4 regions of the Rhodoligotrophos defluvii genome follow, and region 1 is predicted to be linked to each of the others. Evidence: predicted binding sites of a transcription regulator. Region 1 holds the regulator's gene; each other region holds the start of a gene.
The links. The regulator LexA, encoded in region 1, represses DNA repair genes until DNA is damaged. The targets are predictions, from matches to a motif close to TGTTCNNNNTGTGTTCNG.

Region 1 (4,488 bases):
CCCGGCGCATGCGCCGCACAGCAGAGCGACAGCTGAGTGCCCGCAACTGGGCCATGCCAAGCTTCCGCAGCATTCAGCTCAGCTTGTTGCCACAGCGCCCGCCGAGATTTTGCCCAGTGGCAATCTCAGTGGAGTGCGAAACTATGCTTGGCTTAATCCCCATCACAGTGTTGGGAAGAGTCATCACGGAGTGGCGGCGCGCGACGGCGCCGGCCGATGAAACACCATCGTGCCGGCAAACCGAAGAGGCCGCGGCCGGCGATGCCGGCGCATGCGGACCGGGGCTCCCGATGTGGGATAAGCTTCCCTTTATCGACATCTGGCCGTTGATCTGATTGGACACGGAGGCTGTACGCGTTCGCCGGGATCATTTTCTTTGATGCCCGGCAACGCGGCTTCGCGTTCCGGGTGTAGTTTGGCACCTGTGGCATCTTTCATGGCCATGGGAGCGATCCAATGCCTTCGCCTTCTTGCCCAAATGGCTAGTTATTGGCTCCCCCCGTCCTAAACGGGAGCGCAAATGATGATGCACCAACTCGCTACAGCCGCGGAGTTGTTCTTTCCCATTCGACTGCTCGTAAAGCTCGGCTTCAGCCTGTTTGGCGGCTCCGACGCCGACCAAGACCACGTGGGCGCGCCAAACGAGACCGCCACCGCCGTCGAGCTTCCGCTTGCCCCGGCGGAACCATCGCATGAGAACGCGATTCCCGAGCAGCTGCCGCTCGTCGCGCCTGCGATCCTGGCAGTCGCCGACGACAGGGCTTTCGCAAACGAAGAAGACGAGACGGCCGAGGCTTTGCCATCCGCAGGAGATGCCGGGATTGCGGAGGCCATGCTCTCCGCGCTGGTCCTATGGTCAGGCCTCGAACCTGAAGAGGAAACAGCTCGGCAGGAAGCGGCAACCACAAGTGCAGACCTGCCCGCCCAGCCTGCGACGGCACATGAAAGCACCGAGCGGATGCCTGTCTATCATCCCCATCTCGAATTGCCGATCAATCCCGCCCTGCTTAAGAAGATTTGCGACGGCCTTCACGCCATCGGCCGCCCTTGTTCGGCGATGGCCCTTGCAAGCCGCGTCCGCACGCCCAAGCAGAACGACGAGAGTGACCTCCGCGAGGAGACCCATGGCGAATTTCATTCCGCTCACGCCGCCGAGGGAACGTCGGATCTCCTGGTTCTCGCCTGAGCCTCGATTGGCGGCGTGACCCCGCGTGGTGCGCTCGCGACCCGCGTTCCCCAAATTGCCTGTTCCCCTCCGGGATCAATTCCCAAAGCATTCTCGAGCGAAGGGGATGCCGGTTCGCGTGAAGAAAATGCGACCAAGCAAGAACCTGAAGCGGTTCCGCGATTCAAAGAAAAGCGGAACAGCTCTAGAACGGGATGATGGTTCGTTGAACCGCCATCCCGCTCCAATCCTGCGAATCCCGCGTTGGGCGTAGTCCTTCTCCGAAAACCAGTGTCCGCGTTCCCCTCGTGGATCTCCGGTTCCCTGGCGCAGATCGTTGGCCTTGCCTGGTGATCACCCCAATGACCACGCCCCGTCGAATTGAGGAGCGTGGGGATGGCCCCGCGCCCCTTCCCTAATGGAGCCGGACTCACACCTCTCGATTGCGCTCGGGGAGTTGAATACGACGGGCGGACTGTGAAGGCTGCTCGGCAGCCCGCATCAGTGTCTGCTTTGGCCCTGACGGCCCAGCGGAGCCAAGCCATGACCTTTTTTCCAACGACACCAGCAACTTGCGTCACTGCCGCGCGCGGCAGTCCACACAGAGGCCATGACGGAAAGCCAGCGGTATCTCGCTACCTCCCTTGAGCACAAGGCATCGCACGCCCCAAAGCTCATAATGCGGCAATCCCCAGCCCTAATACCGCCGGATCAGCGCGACGAGCTTGCCCTGGATACGCACCCGGTCGGGGCCGAAAATGCGGGTCTCATAGGCCGGGTTCGCGGCTTCCAGAGCGATGGAATCGCCCTTGCGCCGAAGCCGCTTGAGGGTCGCCTCCTCCCGGTCCACCAGAGCAACCACGATCTCGCCGTTATTGGCGTGATCGGCGCGCCGGATAAGAACCGTGTCACCCTCCAGTATACCCGCATCGACCATGGAATCGCCTCTGACTTCTAAGGCGAAATGCTCGCCGCTTCCCAAGAGATCGGGCGGCACGGCGATGTTGTGGGTATGATCCTGAATCGCATCGACCGGCACGCCGGCCGCGATGCGCCCCATGACCGGAACGATGGCCGGGGTCAGCGAGTCCTTGTCGCCGCCCGCCGTGGGGCGCACCTTCCCCAGAGATCCTTCGATCACATTGGGGCTGAAGCGCTTGGGTGCAGACGAACCCAGGCTGCCCGCATGGCTATCAGGCAGCCGGACAACTTCGAGCGCCCGTGCCCGGTGCGGCAAACGGCGAATGAAGCCCCGCTCTTCCAGAGCGGTGATCAGGCGGTGAATGCCGGATTTGGACCGCAGGTCCAGCGCCTCCTTCATCTCCTCGAACGAAGGCGGCACACCAGCTTCCTTGAGGCGCTCGTGAATGAACATCAGAAGCTCGTGTTGCTTGCGCGTCAGCATATCAGGCCAATCCCGGCTGGCGAGCGGCGAACGATTTGAAAACGGCCGCCGACTCGAAAGAGAACAAAGACGAAACCCTTATACGCGTTCTATATATGTTCGGCAAGGTTAAGGCGGCGTAAATTTGCAGGCTCGAAGCCTTGAAAGCTGCCCAATCCCGCCCACGGTCTGGCGGCCCCAGCACAGGGAGATCCGCAATAAGGGGCGGGCGGGTCAACCATCGGCATGTCGCAAGAGATCGAGCCGAACCGTCCGGAGCCGATCAGCATCCGCCCGACGCCGGTCGGCCCGAAAAGACCGGCGGTCGTGACATGAGCAACCAACGACCGAAACACAACCACGATCGGGGGCGCCCGCACGGCAGCACCCGACCTCACGAGCATCATCCCGCCGCTTGGACCGGCGTGATCGGCAACAGCCCCAAGCCCGGGCGGGCTGCTCAATCGAGATCGACCGCGTCGCTCTCCTCGCCCCGCAAGAGCGAGCTCGCCACCAGCCCCGCATTGCTCCGGATTGCCTGCTCGATCTGCGCCGCAATGTCCGGGTTGGCCTTTAGAAAACTCTTGGCGTTCTCCCGCCCCTGCCCGATTCGCTCCGAATTATAGGAGAACCAGGAGCCGGACTTCTCGATGATGCCGGCGGTGACACCGAGATCGAGCAATTCGCCCGTCTTGGAAATGCCCTCGCCATACATGATGTCGAACTCCACCTGCTTGAACGGCGGCGCCACCTTGTTCTTGACCACCTTTACCCGAGTCTGGTTCCCCACCACGCTGTCCCGGTCTTTGATCGCGCCGATCCGGCGGATATCCAGACGCACCGAGGCGTAGAACTTGAGCGCGTTGCCGCCCGTGGTGGTCTCGGGATTGCCGAACATGACGCCGATCTTCATCCGAATCTGATTGATGAAGATCACCATGCAATTGGACTTGGAAATCGAGCCCGTGAGCTTGCGCAGCGCCTGACTCATCAGACGTGCCTGCAGACCGGGCAGGCTTTCGCCCATTTCGCCGTCGAGCTCGGCCTTGGGCGTGAGCGCGGCGACCGAATCGATGACCAGGACCTCGATGGCGCCCGAGCGCACCAGCGTATCGGCGATCTCCAGCGCCTGCTCGCCCGTATCCGGCTGCGAAATCAGCAACTCGTCGAGATTGACCCCCAGCTTGCGCGCATAGACCGGATCAAGCGCATGCTCGGCGTCGATGAACGCACAAATGCCGCCGCGCTTCTGCGCCTCGGCGACCGTGTGAAGCGCGAGCGTGGTCTTGCCCGACGATTCCGGTCCGAAGATCTCGATCACCCGGCCCCGCGGCAGGCCGCCGATGCCGAGCGCGATGTCGAGCCCCAGCGAGCCGGTCGAGACGGCTTCGGTCTCCACCGCCTTGTCGCCCTGCCCGAGCTTCATGACGGAGCCCTTGCCGAAATGCCGCTCGATCTGTCCGAGGGCCGCTTCGAGCGCCTTTTGCTTGTCCATCGCCCCGCTCTCGATCACCCGTAATTCTGGTCTCGACATCTGGCGCTCCTTATTTCACATGCGTCTGTGCCGCGCAACGGAACCGCGTGCACCCCGCAAGTGTACGCATTTTGTTTCATTTTTGTTCTGTTGACAAGTCCCTTCGCCGGAGCAGCTCCCATGGGATGGGTGGTTCTTGTGGAAATCCCGTGAACGGGGTCGGGTGCCGGTTCGAGGGGCGCTGCAAGTACAATCAGACGCCAGTGGGGAGAGAGAAGCGCGGCACCCGACCCCTCTCCGCACCATCGGCGGAGCCGGGAGGGGCGGAGATGCTTGGCGGCAATGGACCAGATCCAGGCCGCTGCACCGTTGAGACGGCGCAACCACAACCTTTATACGGTGAATATCCCCGTAATACAACTTTTTAGTGTTTGCGCAGTCCCCATGATTCCCCCAAAGATGGTC
Region 2 (4,488 bases), on a different contig from region 1:
GTTGCCGCTGATTTCCCATCGTCCGGCATCATACTTGCCGTCCGAGTAACCCTTCAGCCGTCCGTCCGCGTCCGCACCGATGATAAGCGTGCGCCGGTTCTTCCACACGGCCTCGAACTTGCCAGGGAACAGCGCCCTCAGCATCCGGCCGGTCATGGGCTGAGCGGGCAGTGCAGCAGGTGTCGGCTGCGAGCTCGCCCCTGCCCGCCGGTCGGGCGCCTGCGCAGCGGCCTGCCCTGACGACAGCTCTGCTTCCGGCTGTCCGCCGGCTGCCTGCTGAGCCACCGCAGCGTTCATTGGACCAAGCATCAACATGACCAAGAGAACGGCACAGCGCATGCCCAACTCCCATCGTCTCGACAATCGCATGCCAGCCTGAGCACCCAACCCAAACCGACTATGCGCCTGATCGTCCAATGAAAAGGTTAGCAGAAACCAATATGAGGCTTGGGCAACGCGTCTGGGTCGCCCCGTCGCGACCGAAGATCAAAGCCCTCGGCAGATGCGCGCCGTTAGCGTGATCCCCGAACCGAAGGTCCGCGGGTAGCAAAACGTTGGGAACCGGTTTTCGGCAAAGATCAACGCTCAAGCAAAGGATTAGAACGGCACCTCGTCGTCAAGCTCTTCGGAGAAGCTCTGCGCAGGACGGCGCTGGCCGCGATCCATCGGGCCGGAACGGCCGAAGTCGCCGGCAATGTCCTGCACATCCCCTCCCGCTCCCGGTCGACCATCCAGCATCGTCAAAGTCGCGTTGAAACCTTGGAGCACCACCTCGGTGGTGTAGCGGTCATTGCCGTTCTGATCCTGCCATTTCCGGGTCTGCAGCTGCCCTTCCACATAAACCTTGGACCCCTTCTTCAGGTATTGCTCGGCAACCTTGCACAAGCCCTCGCTGAAGATCACGATGTTGTGCCACTCCGTCCGCTCCTTGCGTTCGCCGCTCTGGCGGTCGCGCCAATTCTCCGTCGTCGCCAGGCTGAACGACGCGACCGGGCGACCATCCTTGGTGTGCCGGATTTCGGGATCCTTTCCGAGATTGCCGATGAGGATCACCTTGTTCACCGAACCTGCCATGAGACTTCTCCTTTCGGCACACGTCCTGTTTGCCGCCACCCTAGCGCGCTTGCCGGGCATTCACCACCCCCGGTCCCCTGTTCCCACAGGAAGGCCCCCATCCGCGCATTTGTTTCCTTTTTGTTCTATGACATCCTGCTTCCTCACGCAATGCTTTTCCTGAACGGCATTTTGCGTCTGGGGAAAACTCACACAATCCGCCGTCGTCGGAAGAAACAGGTCGGCGTTTCTTTTGAATGACTTGCATTGTCCCTGCAGCCTGAACTCTCGCGACGCGGCGCCGTCTCCGAAAGGCCGCATTGCCAAAGCCAGGCCGGGCCACTACGTTCCAGCGGCGCAACGGTCGCAACATGCACCATTGACGTCCATCGGGAATTTTGTTCTTGTATTGTTCCAACCGCAATCCGGCGGGCGGAGCGCTGTCAGGGCGACAAGCACGGCCTGTCGTCGCCTTGTGGAAATGTCACACCCATGAGCAACGATCTTGGCCCCTCCTCTTCGCGTAAGGTCCTGTCCATCCAGGGCGCGCGGGAGCACAACCTCAAGAACATCTCGCTCGAGCTTCCGCGCGACAAGCTGATCGTGTTCACCGGGCTGTCGGGTTCCGGCAAGTCGTCCCTCGCTTTCGACACGATCTATGCGGAGGGCCAGCGTCGCTATGTGGAATCGCTGTCGGCCTATGCGCGACAGTTCCTCGAGATGATGCAGAAGCCCGATGTCGATCAGATCGACGGGCTCTCGCCCGCCATCTCCATCGAGCAGAAGACCACCTCGCGCAATCCACGCTCCACCGTCGGCACGGTGACCGAGATTTATGACTATATGCGGCTGCTGTTCGCGCGGGTTGGCATTGCCTATTCCCCCGCGACCGGGCTTCCCATCGAGAGCCAGACCATTTCTCAGATGGTCGACCGCATCCTGGAGATGCCGGAAGGCACACGGCTGTATCTGCTCGCCCCCGTTGTGCGCGGCCGCAAGGGCGAGTACAGGAAAGAGTTGGCGGAGCTGCAGAAGCAGGGTTTCCAGCGGGTCAAGATCGATGGCGAGTTCCATGAGATCGAAGATGCGCCCGCCTTGGACAAGAAGTTCAAGCACGATATCGACGTGGTGGTCGACCGAATCGTCGTGCGCCCGGACATTGCCGGCCGGCTGGCGGACAGCCTGCAGACCGCGCTCGGCCTCGCCGACGGCATCGCCATCGCCGAACATGCGGATGAAAGGGACGAACGGGGCAATCCGCGCCGGGTGACGTTCTCCGAGCGCTTCGCCTGCCCGGTGTCGGGCTTCACCATCGATGAGATCGAGCCGCGGCTCTTCTCCTTCAACAACCCGTATGGCGCCTGCCCGCGCTGCGACGGACTGGGAACGGAACTCAAGTTCGAGGGCGAGCTCGTCGTGCCGGACCCCAGCCTTTCCCTGCGCCGCGGCGCCGTGCTGCCATGGGCGAGAACCGGCAATACCTCCCCTTATTACGTGCAGACCCTCGAGGCCCTCGCCAAGCATTACGGCGTTAGCATGGACACGCCCTGGCAAGAGCTGCCGGAGAGCGTGCGCAATGTGATCCTCTACGGTTCGGCGCCGGAAGAAATCACCTTCGTCTATAATGACGGCGTGCGCAGCTACAAGACCCATAAGGTCTTCGAAGGGGTCGTCACCAATATCGAGCGCCGCTGGCACGAAACGGAATCATCCTGGGTGCGTGAGGAGCTCTCGCGCTTCCAATCGGATCACCCCTGCGAAGCGTGCGGGGGCTATCGCCTGAAGCCACAGGCGCTCGCGGTCAAGATCGCAGGCCTGCATATCGGCCAAGCCACGGAAAAATCCATTCGCGAGGCGCAGGCCTGGTTCGATTCGATCGAGGTCTCGTTCACGCCCAAGCAGCAGGAGATCGCCGGACGCATCCTCAAGGAGATCCGGGAGCGGCTGCGGTTCCTGGTGGACGTGGGTCTGGATTACCTCACGCTCTCGCGCAATTCCGGCACCCTTTCCGGCGGCGAGAGCCAGCGCATCAGGCTGGCGAGCCAGATCGGTTCCGGGCTCACCGGGGTGCTCTATGTGCTCGACGAGCCCTCGATCGGCCTGCATCAGCGCGATAATGCGCGGCTGCTCGACACGCTCAAGCGCCTGCGCGACCTGGGCAACACGGTAATCGTGGTCGAGCATGACGAGGATGCGATCCGCCTGGCCGACCATGTCGTGGATATCGGCCCGGGCGCGGGCGTGCATGGCGGCGAGATCGTGGCCCAGGGCACGCCCGAGCAGGTCATGGCCTCGCCCCATAGCCTCACCGGCCAATATCTCACCGGCATGATGCAGGTTCCCGTGCCGCGCCAGCGGCGCAAGCCGAGCAAGAACAGAATGCTCAAGGTGGTGGGCGCACGCTCGAACAACCTGAAGAATGTGAGCGCTGAAATCCCGCTCGGCCTCTTCACCTGCGTCACCGGCGTCTCGGGCTCCGGCAAGTCGACCTTCACCATCGACACGCTGTACCGCGCAGCCGCGCGCAAGCTGATGAGCAGCCGCGAGCAGCCGGGCGCCCACGACCGGATCGACGGGCTCGAACTGTTGGACAAGATCATCGATATCGACCAGTCGCCGATCGGCCGCACGCCCCGGTCAAATCCGGCCACCTATACCGGCGCCTTCACGCCGATCCGCGAATGGTTTGCCGGCCTGCCCGAGGCAAAGGCCCGCGGTTACCAGCCGGGGCGCTTCTCCTTCAATGTCAAGGGCGGGCGCTGCGAGGCCTGCCAGGGCGACGGTCTGATCAAGATCGAGATGCATTTCCTGCCGGACGTCTATGTCACCTGCGACGTCTGCCACGGGCACCGCTACAACCGCGAGACCCTGGAGGTGAAGTTCAAGGGCAAGTCCATCTCCGATGTGCTCGACATGACGGTGGCCGAGGCGAAGGAGTTCTTCAAGGCCGTGCCGGCCGTGCGCGAGAAGATGGAAACGCTCGACCGCGTCGGTCTTGGCTATATCAAGGTGGGACAGCAGGCCACCACCCTCTCCGGCGGCGAGGCGCAGCGCGTCAAGCTCGCCAAGGAGCTGTCGCGGCGTGCCACAGGCCGCACCTTGTACATTCTGGATGAACCGACCACCGGGCTGCATTTCCATGACGTGGCAAAGCTCCTGGAGGTGCTGCACGAGCTGGTGGAGCAGGGCAACAGCGTGGTGGTCATCGAGCATAATCTCGAGGTGATCAAGACCGCCGACTGGATCATCGATTTAGGTCCCGAGGGCGGCGACGGCGGCGGCGAGGTCGTGGCGGTCGGCACGCCCGAGCAGGTGGCCGCCAGCCCGCGCTCGCACACGGGCAGGTTCCTGAAGGAGGTTCTGCAGCGGCATCGGGCAAGCCGCAGGGCTGCGGCCGAATGACGAGGGCAGGCTCGCCGCGATGTCGGAACCCTG
Region 3 (4,488 bases), on a different contig from region 1:
TGAGGCGTGCCCGAACGCGAATGGCCCTGCGGCACGGTCCGGGGCAGAAGAGATGGCGCCGATGTCCCTCGTTCAACTGTCAATCGCAAACCTACGAAGATTGCACGACCATATCATTCTTGGCCGGATATGGGCACCCGAGAACGTCACGTGCAATATATTTCGGTTTCCAGGAGCTCAAACCCGAGAAATTCAAAGACGTGATACTGGCGAGCATCTGTATTCAAAATTTAACGAGCACTCGCATGATCTTGTCCGGCCGATTTTGAGGCAGGACAACTGCCGCGCGTGCGACCGGATGTGGAACGCGCCACTCGGACGGCCTTCAATGGCAACATCATGCACGTGCGGCCCGCGCCTGATGTGGGAAGCACGCCATCATCGCTCATCACCAAGAGGCGCAGCCGGCAGATCGCCTTTCAGGCGGCCAGCCTTAGCGGCCGCATCTCGTTTCGATAGCTCAACGCCTCCGCGATATGGCTGCGCGCCATCTTTCCGCCGCCATCGAGATCGGCCAGGGTGCGGGCCAGCTTCAGCACCCGATGATAGCCGCGCGCCGACAGGCCCATGCGCTCCGCCACATCCTGCAGGAGCCGCTGGCCGGCGCGGTCCAGATCGATCATGGCCTCCAGCAGCTCGCCCTCCGCCTCCGCATTGGTGCGCAAGTGACGGGCGTCGAGCCTCGCGAACCGCTCCAGCTGAAGGGCACGCGCCATGGCCACCCGCTCCGCCACGTCGGCCGAACCCTCGCGCGGCGGAGGCAGCGACAGATCGCTGATCTGCACCGGAGCCACGTCGAGCACGATGTCAATGCGGTCGAGCAGCGGCCCCGAGAGGCGCGCCTGGTACTCGGCCGCGCAGCGCAGGCCTCGCGCGCAGCTGTGGCCCGGCTCGCCTGCCCGTCCGCAGCGGCACGGGTTCATCGCCGCAATCAGCTGGAACCGCGCGGGATAGGTGATGTGATGGTTCGCGCGCGCCACCACCACCTCGCCCGTTTCCAGCGGCTGCCGCAAGGCCTCAAGCACCCGCGTCTGAAACTCCGGCAGCTCGTCCAGAAACAGCACGCCGTTATGGGCAAGGCTCATTTCGCCGGGCCGTGCCCGCAAGCCGCCCCCGACCAGCGCCGCCTGGCTCGCGGAATGATGCGGCGCCCGGAACGGCCGCCGCCGGCCCAGGCGGCCGCCCGCAAGCTCGCCCGCCACCGACGCGACCATGCTCACCTCCAGCATCTCGCGCGGGCTCATGAGCGGCAGGATCGACGGCAAGCGCTGCGCGAGCATCGACTTGCCGGCACCCGGCGGCCCGATCATCAGCATGTTGTGCCCGCCCGCCGCGGCAACCTCGAGCGCCCGCTTGGCGCTTTCCTGCCCCTTGATGTCGCGCAGGTCGGGCAGACGGCCGCCGTCTTCCGCATAGGCCACGGCCGGCCGCGACAGCATCTGGCTGCCCTTGAAGTGATTGACCAGCTGGATCAAGCTTTCCGGCGCCAGAATGTCCATGCCGTCGCTGGCCCAGGCCGCTTCCGGACCGCACGACTTCGGGCAGATGACGCCCTGGCCGCCGGCATTGGCGGCGACGGCAGCCGGCAGCGTGCCCGCCACCGTGCTGATGGAACCATCCAGCGAAAGTTCCCCCAGCACCACATAACGCGACAGCGCTTCAACCGGCAGCACGCCCATGGCGGCGAGCAGCCCCAAGGCGATCGGCAGGTCGTAATGGCTGCCTTCCTTGGGCAGGTCGGCCGGTGCGAGATTGACGGTGATGCGCTTCGGCGGCAGCGCGAGGCCCACCGCCATCAGAGCCGAGCGCACCCGCTCGCGGCTCTCCGCCACGGCCTTGTCGGCCAGCCCGACGATGGTGAAGCCGACAAAGCCCGGCGAGATCTGCACCTGTACATCGACCGGAACGGCCTCTATGCCCTGGAAGGCGACGGTGCTGACATGCGCGATCACTGGACTTCCCCCGGAACAGCGACTGACGCGGATCGTAAACAAATCCCTGCGCCGATGCAAGAACAAAAAGCGAACATGCTCTGTCCGCTGAACGTCCGCGCGCGGCACATCGGGCCAAGCGCGGGGGCGGGCTCGACAGCGCTGCGCCCTCTGTCTAGAGCGCTTCCGCTCTTCTTCGGATCGCGGAAGCACTCTAGGTTCTTGCCTGGTCGCATTTTCTTCACGCGAACCGGTATCCACTTCGCTCGAAAATGCTCTAGAAGACGTGGGAAACCGGCTGGACCGGACGCAAATCCCTTCGCCGAGGTGGGCTGTTCGATGAGCAATGAGGCAAAGGCACCAAAGGCGCGCAAGCTCGTGATCGCCCTCGACGGGCCAGCGGCCAGCGGCAAGGGCACCTTGGCGCGCAAGCTGGCGCAGGCCTTCGATTTGGCCCATCTCGACACGGGCGCGCTCTATCGGGCCGTGGCCGCGATCGTGCTGCGCGCGGGGATCAACGAGACGGACGAGGATGCGGTGGTGCTCGCGGTGGGACAGATCGGCGCGACCAAGATCGAGGAGAACGAGCTACGCAGCACGGCCGTGGGGCGGGTTGCCTCGGTGGTCGCGGCCATGCCGAAGGTGCGCGCGGCGCTTCTGGACTATCAGCGCAACTTCGCCGCCTCGCCGCCGGACGACAAGGAGGGGGCGGTGCTCGACGGACGCGACATCGGCACCGTCGTCTGCCCCGCGGCGGACGTGAAGTTTTTCGTGACCGCCAGCGTGGAGGAGCGTGCCAGGCGCCGTCATGCCGAGTTGCAATCGCGTGGTGAGCGCATAACATATGAGGCGGTCCTGGCCGAGCTCAGGGATCGTGACGCGCGCGACTGCAACCGGGCCCAAGCGCCATTGAGGCAGGCGGAGGACGCGGTCTTGCTGGACACGACGGAATTGGATATAGAAACCGCGTTCAGGCAGGCCGTCGACATCATCGCGCGGCGAAAGGGATTGGGTGTGTCGGCGAGCCCGGCGCGCCCTTGAGCTTTTCCGAAACCCCTTGGCCCCTGGCGTGCAGGGGCATTCGGAACAGGATGTGAGTGTTCAAGCCCGTTGGTGCGAGGCGGCCCGCCGCGGCCGCGAAGCAGAATGGGAAGTCCTGCGGCTTACCGCGGGCAAACCCGATTGCCCGAGCCGGGCAATGTCACTGGAATGAGGATTTATGACTGACGCAAACGCTGCTTCGCTCCACCCGTCGCGGGAAGATTTCGAAGCACTGCTGGCTGAAAGCTTCGGCAGCACCGATTTTGCTGAAGGCAGCGTGGTCAAGGGCCGCGTCGTTTCGATCGAGAATGACTTCGCCATCATCGATGTCGGGCTGAAGACCGAGGGGCGGGTGCCCCTCAAGGAGTTCATGACCGCGGGCAAGGAGGATCAGCTGCACGTCGGCGACGAGGTCGAGGTCTATCTCGAGCGCGTCGAGAACGCTATGGGCGAGGCGGTGCTCTCGCGCGAGAAGGCGCGCCGCGAAGAGGCATGGATCCGGCTCGAGAAGTCCTTCGAGGCCAATGAGCGCGTGGAAGGCAATATTTTCGGCCGCGTGAAGGGCGGGTTCACGGTGGACCTGGGCGGGGCCGTGGCCTTCCTGCCCGGCAGCCAGGTCGACATCCGCCCGATCCGCGACATCGCGCCGCTGATGAACGTGCCGCAGCCGTTCCAGATCCTGAAGATGGACAAGCGCCGCGGCAATATCGTCGTGTCGCGCCGCGCGGTTCTCGAGGAGACCCGCGCCGAGCAGCGTTCGGAGCTGGTGCAGAGCCTGTCTGAGGGCCAGGTGGTCGAGGGCGTGGTCAAGAACATCACCGACTACGGCGCCTTCGTCGATCTGGGCGGCATCGACGGCCTCCTGCACGTCACCGACATCTCGTGGAAGCGGGTCAATCACCCCGCCGACGTGCTCACGGTGGGCCAGACGGTCAAGGTGCAGATCATCAAGATCAACTCCGACACCCAGCGCATCAGCCTCGGCATGAAGCAGCTGGACAAGGATCCGTGGGAAGGTGTTGAGGCGAAGTATCCGGTGGGCATGAAGGTCACCGGCACCGTCACCAACATCACCGACTACGGCGCCTTCGTCGAGTTGGAGGAGGGGGTGGAAGGCCTCGTCCACGTCTCGGAGATGAGTTGGACCAAGAAGAACGTCCATCCCGGCAAGATCCTGTCCACCAGCCAGGAAGTCGAGGTGATGGTTCTCGAGGTCGACCCGAACAAGCGCCGCATCTCGCTGGGCCTCAAGCAGTGCCTGCCCAACCCGTGGGATTCCTTCGCGGAGAAATATCCGGTCGGCAGCACGGTCGAGGGCGAGATCAAGAACATCACCGAATTCGGCCTGTTCATCGGGCTCGACGGCGATGTGGATGGCATGGTGCACTTGTCCGACATGGACTGGAACCGCCCCGGCGAGGAGGCGATCCAGGACTACAAGAAGGGCGATGTGGTGAAGGCGGTCGTGCTCGACGTGGATGTGGAGAAGGAGCGTATCTCCCTCGGGTTCAAGCAG
Region 4 (4,488 bases), on a different contig from region 1:
CAGCCTGCCCCAGCCCGCCCGGTTTTCGGGGTAGGCGACCACGTCGGGCGTGCCGTCGCTGAAGACGAGCCGCGCCCCCACCGCCAGCTTGAGACCGCAGGAGACCCCCTGTTCACGCAGGAGGAATTCGCGCAGCATCTTCACCGCCGTATGGGCGCGCACAACGCCGGCCACCGTGTTGCGGTCGGCAATACCGATGCCGTTCTGTCCAAGCGTACAGGCCTGCTGCACCAGCTCATGCGGGTGAGAGGCGCCGTGCAGGAACGAGAAGTTCGACGCGCAGGCAAGCTCCGCATAAGCCTGGGCTGCGGCGCTCATGCGAAAATCCCGTGCAGATACCAGCGGGGCCGGCCGGTCTCCCGTTCATAGAGGCCCTCGCGATAAAGCCAGAAGCGATGGCCCTCCTGGTCCTCGATGCGAAAATAATCGCGGGTCAAGCTTTTGCCCTCCTCATCGGTGTCGCCCTCGCGCCGCCACCATTCGGGCGCGATCCGGGCCGGCCCTTCCGCTGCCACCACCTCGTGCAGGATGCGCCGCCAGCGGAACTGCTTGGGCGGCCCGTCCGGCACCTCGGCCATGGTCTCCACCGGCTCGGGCGGGTCGAACAGGCGCAAAGGCAGCTGGGGCTCGCGGGCGCCAGACCTCTCGGCCAGGGCCGCTCCGGCCAGGGCAGCCTCCGCCGGCGCGATGGCCGGCAGCAGCCTCACCCGGCGTTCGGGGATATGGCTGTCCTGCGGCACGAAGCGCAGCACATGGCTCTCGCCGAACCGGGCGGACAGGCGGTCGATCAGCGCGGCCACCGCCTCGTCCTCCCGCGTGCGGCCGTCAAAGCCGATCTGCGCCGCATCGGCCTGTTCCGTGGCGCAGGCGGCCAGGCGGATCACATCGAAGCCGAAGCCCGCATCGATCGGGTCCGCCAGAGAGGCAAGCCGCTCCGCGAACAGCCGGGTGATCGCCCCGGCATCGCGCAGCGGGCGCCCGGCCGAGACGGCGATATGGCGCACATCCCCGTCCGCCCGGAAGAAGCTGGCCTCGAAACCGCGGCCACCTGCCCCGTCCCGTTCCAGCAAGGCGCCGAGTTCCTCCGCAAGCCCGTTCAGGGTGGCCGAGATGTCCTCGGCACGCACCACCGGTTCGGCAAAGCGGCGCTCGGCCATGAAGGCGGGCACCGGCCGGCGCGGCGAGATCGGGTGGTCCATCTCGCCGAGCACGCGGGCAAGCCGCTCCGCCACATCCTTGCCGAACCGGGCCACCAACGGATTGCGCGGCCTATCCTCAAGATCGGCAATGGTCTTGAGCCCCGCCCGGCTCAGAGCCAGCACCAGGTCCGGCGCAATGCCCAGCGCCGCCACCGGCAGAGGCCGCAAGGCCGTCGCCTCGCGGCCCGGCGCCAGAATGCCGCCTCTGGCGAAACGGGCCAGCGCCCGGGCCGCATCGGGCGTTCCGGCAATGGCGCTGAAGCTCGTGAAGCCCATGGCCTGCAGACGCCTGGCCACATCATCCCGCAGCACCGCCTCGCCGCCGAAGAGATGCGCGCAGCCGGTGATGTCGAGCATCACCCCGTCCGTCCCATCCAGCCCCACCAGCGGCGTATAGCGGATGCACCAGTCGGCAATCCGCTCCAGCGCGGCCTGATCCGCCGCCGGGTCCTCGTCCACCGTGGCGACATCGGCCACCCGGGCGCGCGCATCCGCCAGGGTCAGGCCCGGATGAAGCCCCAAGCCCAGGGCCGCCTGATCCGCATGGGCAATGCGCAGCGCATTCTTGGCTCGTGTCAGCACCACCAGCGGGCGCCTGCCGCTCCTGGCGCCAATGCCCCGGTCCTCAGCCGGCCCGGCGCCAGACGAGCGGCGCAACCGGGCCTCCCGGTGCAGCCGGTCGGTCGGCAGGAAGGGCAGCCACAGCGCGAGATAGCGCCGGTTCCTGGAAAATGAGTCGCTCACAGTTCCACTCCACATGCCAGCATCGTGGCGGAAAGCCGGCCCGGTGCCGCAACAGGTCCAGCCGGAAGGCCGGCAAGCCCGGCCCGAACAGGGCCGATGCCGGCGCGCCCATCGGCGCTTCCTTTCCGATCACATCCTTTAGGCTGAGCTCCGGCGGGCCAGAGCGCAGGGCCGCAACGGACCAGCGGCTCAAGGCGGCGCTGGGCTGGGCTTGCCCCATGATGCGGATCAGGAACACGCTCACCCGCGAGCGTGCCGCCGCGCGGGCGAGCTTCTGCGTTGCCCGCAGATCGAGCGCCTTGGGGTTCCCCCACAGCTCGATCACCACGGCCCCCAAAGCCGAGCACCGCAGCGCCTCATGCCCGGCCCGCAAGGCCTGGAGCCCATCGCGCAGCCGCACCAGGACCATCTTCTCCGGCGAAAGGCCGAATTCCTGGAGCCCGGGCCCATAGAGCTCGCCATATTCGCGGGCCACCATGTCCTGGCGCACCCATAGAATAGGCCGGTCGGCCCCGCTTGCCCGGCAGGCAAGGCCCAGGCCGAAGGCAGCGGCCGCAACCCCATCGGCCGCGCGGGCCCCAAACACCTCGTGCAACGCGCCCCGCGGCAGCCCGCCGCCGATCGCCTCATCGATATGAGGCATCCCGAAGGATACCTTGCCCGCCTCATCCTGCGCATCCAGTCCGGGAGCGGCCGTGCCGATAGCAGACCTTGCCGCATGCTTCCGCATGGAAGCGATCAGCGCGCCAAAGCCATGCTTGGGCTTCCTCCGGCCGGCCAAAGCACCACGGCGCTGATCTCCCCACAGCCTGGCCTCGCGCGGCGAGGGGGCGGCACCCAGCACATGCCTGATGCCCTGAACCGGGCGGGACGCTTCAATCTCTCTATCCGGGTGAGGTGCTCCAATCTCTATACCCAGGCGGGGCGCTCCAATCTCTATACCCGGACAGGGGACCTCAATCTCTGTATCATGTGCTGGATCAATCTCTGTATCATGTGCCGGACCACTCCAAGTGGCTGCCTCGATTTCGGCCAAACACCGCCGCAGCCCGGCAAGCGTTTCATGCTTGGCAGACATTCTCGTGTTCCTATTTTGTTCTAGTAAACGCGCAAGACCGGAAAGAGTCAATCCAGTCCCTGAACTATCGACAGGGTATTGCCGCCGAGCCGCGAAAAAGTCCGCATGCGGCATGTCAGCACGATGACCTGCTGTCTGCGGCCCGCCCGGTTCAGGGCATCGAACATGCGCTCGATGCGGTCGTCGTCGGAATAGACCAGCGCGTCGTCGAGCACGATCGGCACCTCATGCCCCCGCTCGGCCAACATGGCGCCCATGGCCAGCCGCACCAGCACCGCGATCTGCTCCTGGGTGCCGGCGGAAAGGCGGTCGAACCCCTCCGCCTCCGGGCCGGCCCGCTTGAGCCCGGCCACCGCAAAGCCGTCGCCTAGGGCGAGCTCCGCTGCGGGGAACACATCGTTCACCAGCGGCCGCAAATGCCGCTGCAGCGGCGCATGCAGCCGGTCGCGCTGCGCCTTGTAGCAATCCTCGATCGTATCGCGCAGCAGCTGCAGGCTGGCCGCCCGCGCCCATTGCCGCTCCACCTCGCGCATCTCCAGATCCCGCTGCGCCCTTAATGTTTCCACCTTCTCGCCGATGCCGTCGCCGCCCGCGCTCTGGATCTGCCCTTCCAGATGGGCGATCTCCCGGTCGAGCTGCGCAATCTGCGCCTTGCGGTTTTCGAGCGCCTCTTCCAGCCGCGTCACCCGGATCCGCAGCCGCTCGCATTCCTCCGGCGAAGGCGCCGAGCGCCGCTGCGCTTCCAGGGCCGCCACCTTGAGGCGGTGCGCCTCGTCCGCCCGGTGGCAGGCCTCCTGCAATTCGCCAAGCCGCTGGTCGCGCTCTTCATCGGGAAGCACCGCCAGATCGGCGGCGAACCTGTTGCGGATTTCCGCTTCGGTGCCCTGCAATCGCCCGCGCTGGTCGGCAATGCCGGCCAGGATCTCGTTCTGCGCCGCCAGCATCCCGTCCAGGCTTGCCCGTTTGCGCCGGATCTCGTCCCGCCCCTGCTGGACGGCAGCCTGCCGCCGCTCCAGATCCTCGGGCGATGACAGGGCGACCAAACCAAGCTCCGACAAGGTCCGAGCAAGGCTCGCCTCGATGTCCTCGATCTCGCGGCCGACCCGCTCGGCGGCGGCCGCTGCCGTTTCCTGGCCGAGGCCCAGCCCCTTTGCCTCCGCCTGCAGGCTGCGCGCCTCCACCTCCAGCTCCTGCCGGCGGGCCCGGTCCGCGCGCAATGCATCCGCATCCGCGAAATCGAGCTCGGCCAATAGGGCCGCCAAATCGGCCTGCAGCGCTTGCTGCTTCTTGCGGTCGGCCGCGAGGCTCGCCATGGCCGGCATTATCGTGATGGTCGCGATCTCGCCACCATCGCCCCCCACCTTGATGGTCATCGGCTCCAGCGCCGAACGGTGCAAGGCGCCGTCCACAGCGGCGCCATCGAGTTGGATGAGACCAGCCCCCGCCGGCCCCGGCATGATCGACACC

Region 2: uvrA (excinuclease ABC subunit UvrA) is a predicted target of LexA. The motif match lies at 1,453-1,470, and genes of this name have one in related genera.
Region 3: E4P09_RS18330 (YifB family Mg chelatase-like AAA ATPase) is a predicted target of LexA. The motif match lies at 2,011-2,028, and genes of this name have one in related genera.
Region 4: E4P09_RS26475 (ImuA family protein) is a predicted target of LexA. The motif match lies at 3,027-3,044, and genes of this name have one in related genera.

Annotation. Positions count from the first base shown of each region.
Region 1 covers NZ_SZZM01000007.1:121,615-126,102, reverse strand. The annotation lists gene E4P09_RS23145 (hypothetical protein) at 521-1,186, shown strand; gene lexA (transcriptional repressor LexA) at 1,863-2,570, opposite strand; gene recA (recombinase RecA) at 3,010-4,083, opposite strand.
Region 2 covers NZ_SZZM01000002.1:2,921-7,408, forward strand. The annotation lists gene E4P09_RS09135 (hypothetical protein) at 1-297, opposite strand, end outside; gene E4P09_RS09140 (single-stranded DNA-binding protein) at 598-1,074, opposite strand; gene uvrA (excinuclease ABC subunit UvrA) at 1,546-4,455, shown strand.
Region 3 covers NZ_SZZM01000004.1:250,147-254,634, reverse strand. The annotation lists gene E4P09_RS18330 (YifB family Mg chelatase-like AAA ATPase) at 420-1,952, opposite strand; gene cmk ((d)CMP kinase) at 2,271-2,972, shown strand; gene rpsA (30S ribosomal protein S1) at 3,151-4,488, shown strand, end outside.
Region 4 covers NZ_SZZM01000002.1:667,457-671,944, forward strand. The annotation lists gene E4P09_RS12220 (error-prone DNA polymerase) at 1-318, opposite strand, end outside; gene E4P09_RS12225 (Y-family DNA polymerase) at 315-1,943, opposite strand; gene E4P09_RS26475 (ImuA family protein) at 1,825-2,787, opposite strand; gene E4P09_RS12235 (AAA family ATPase) at 3,069-4,488, opposite strand, start outside.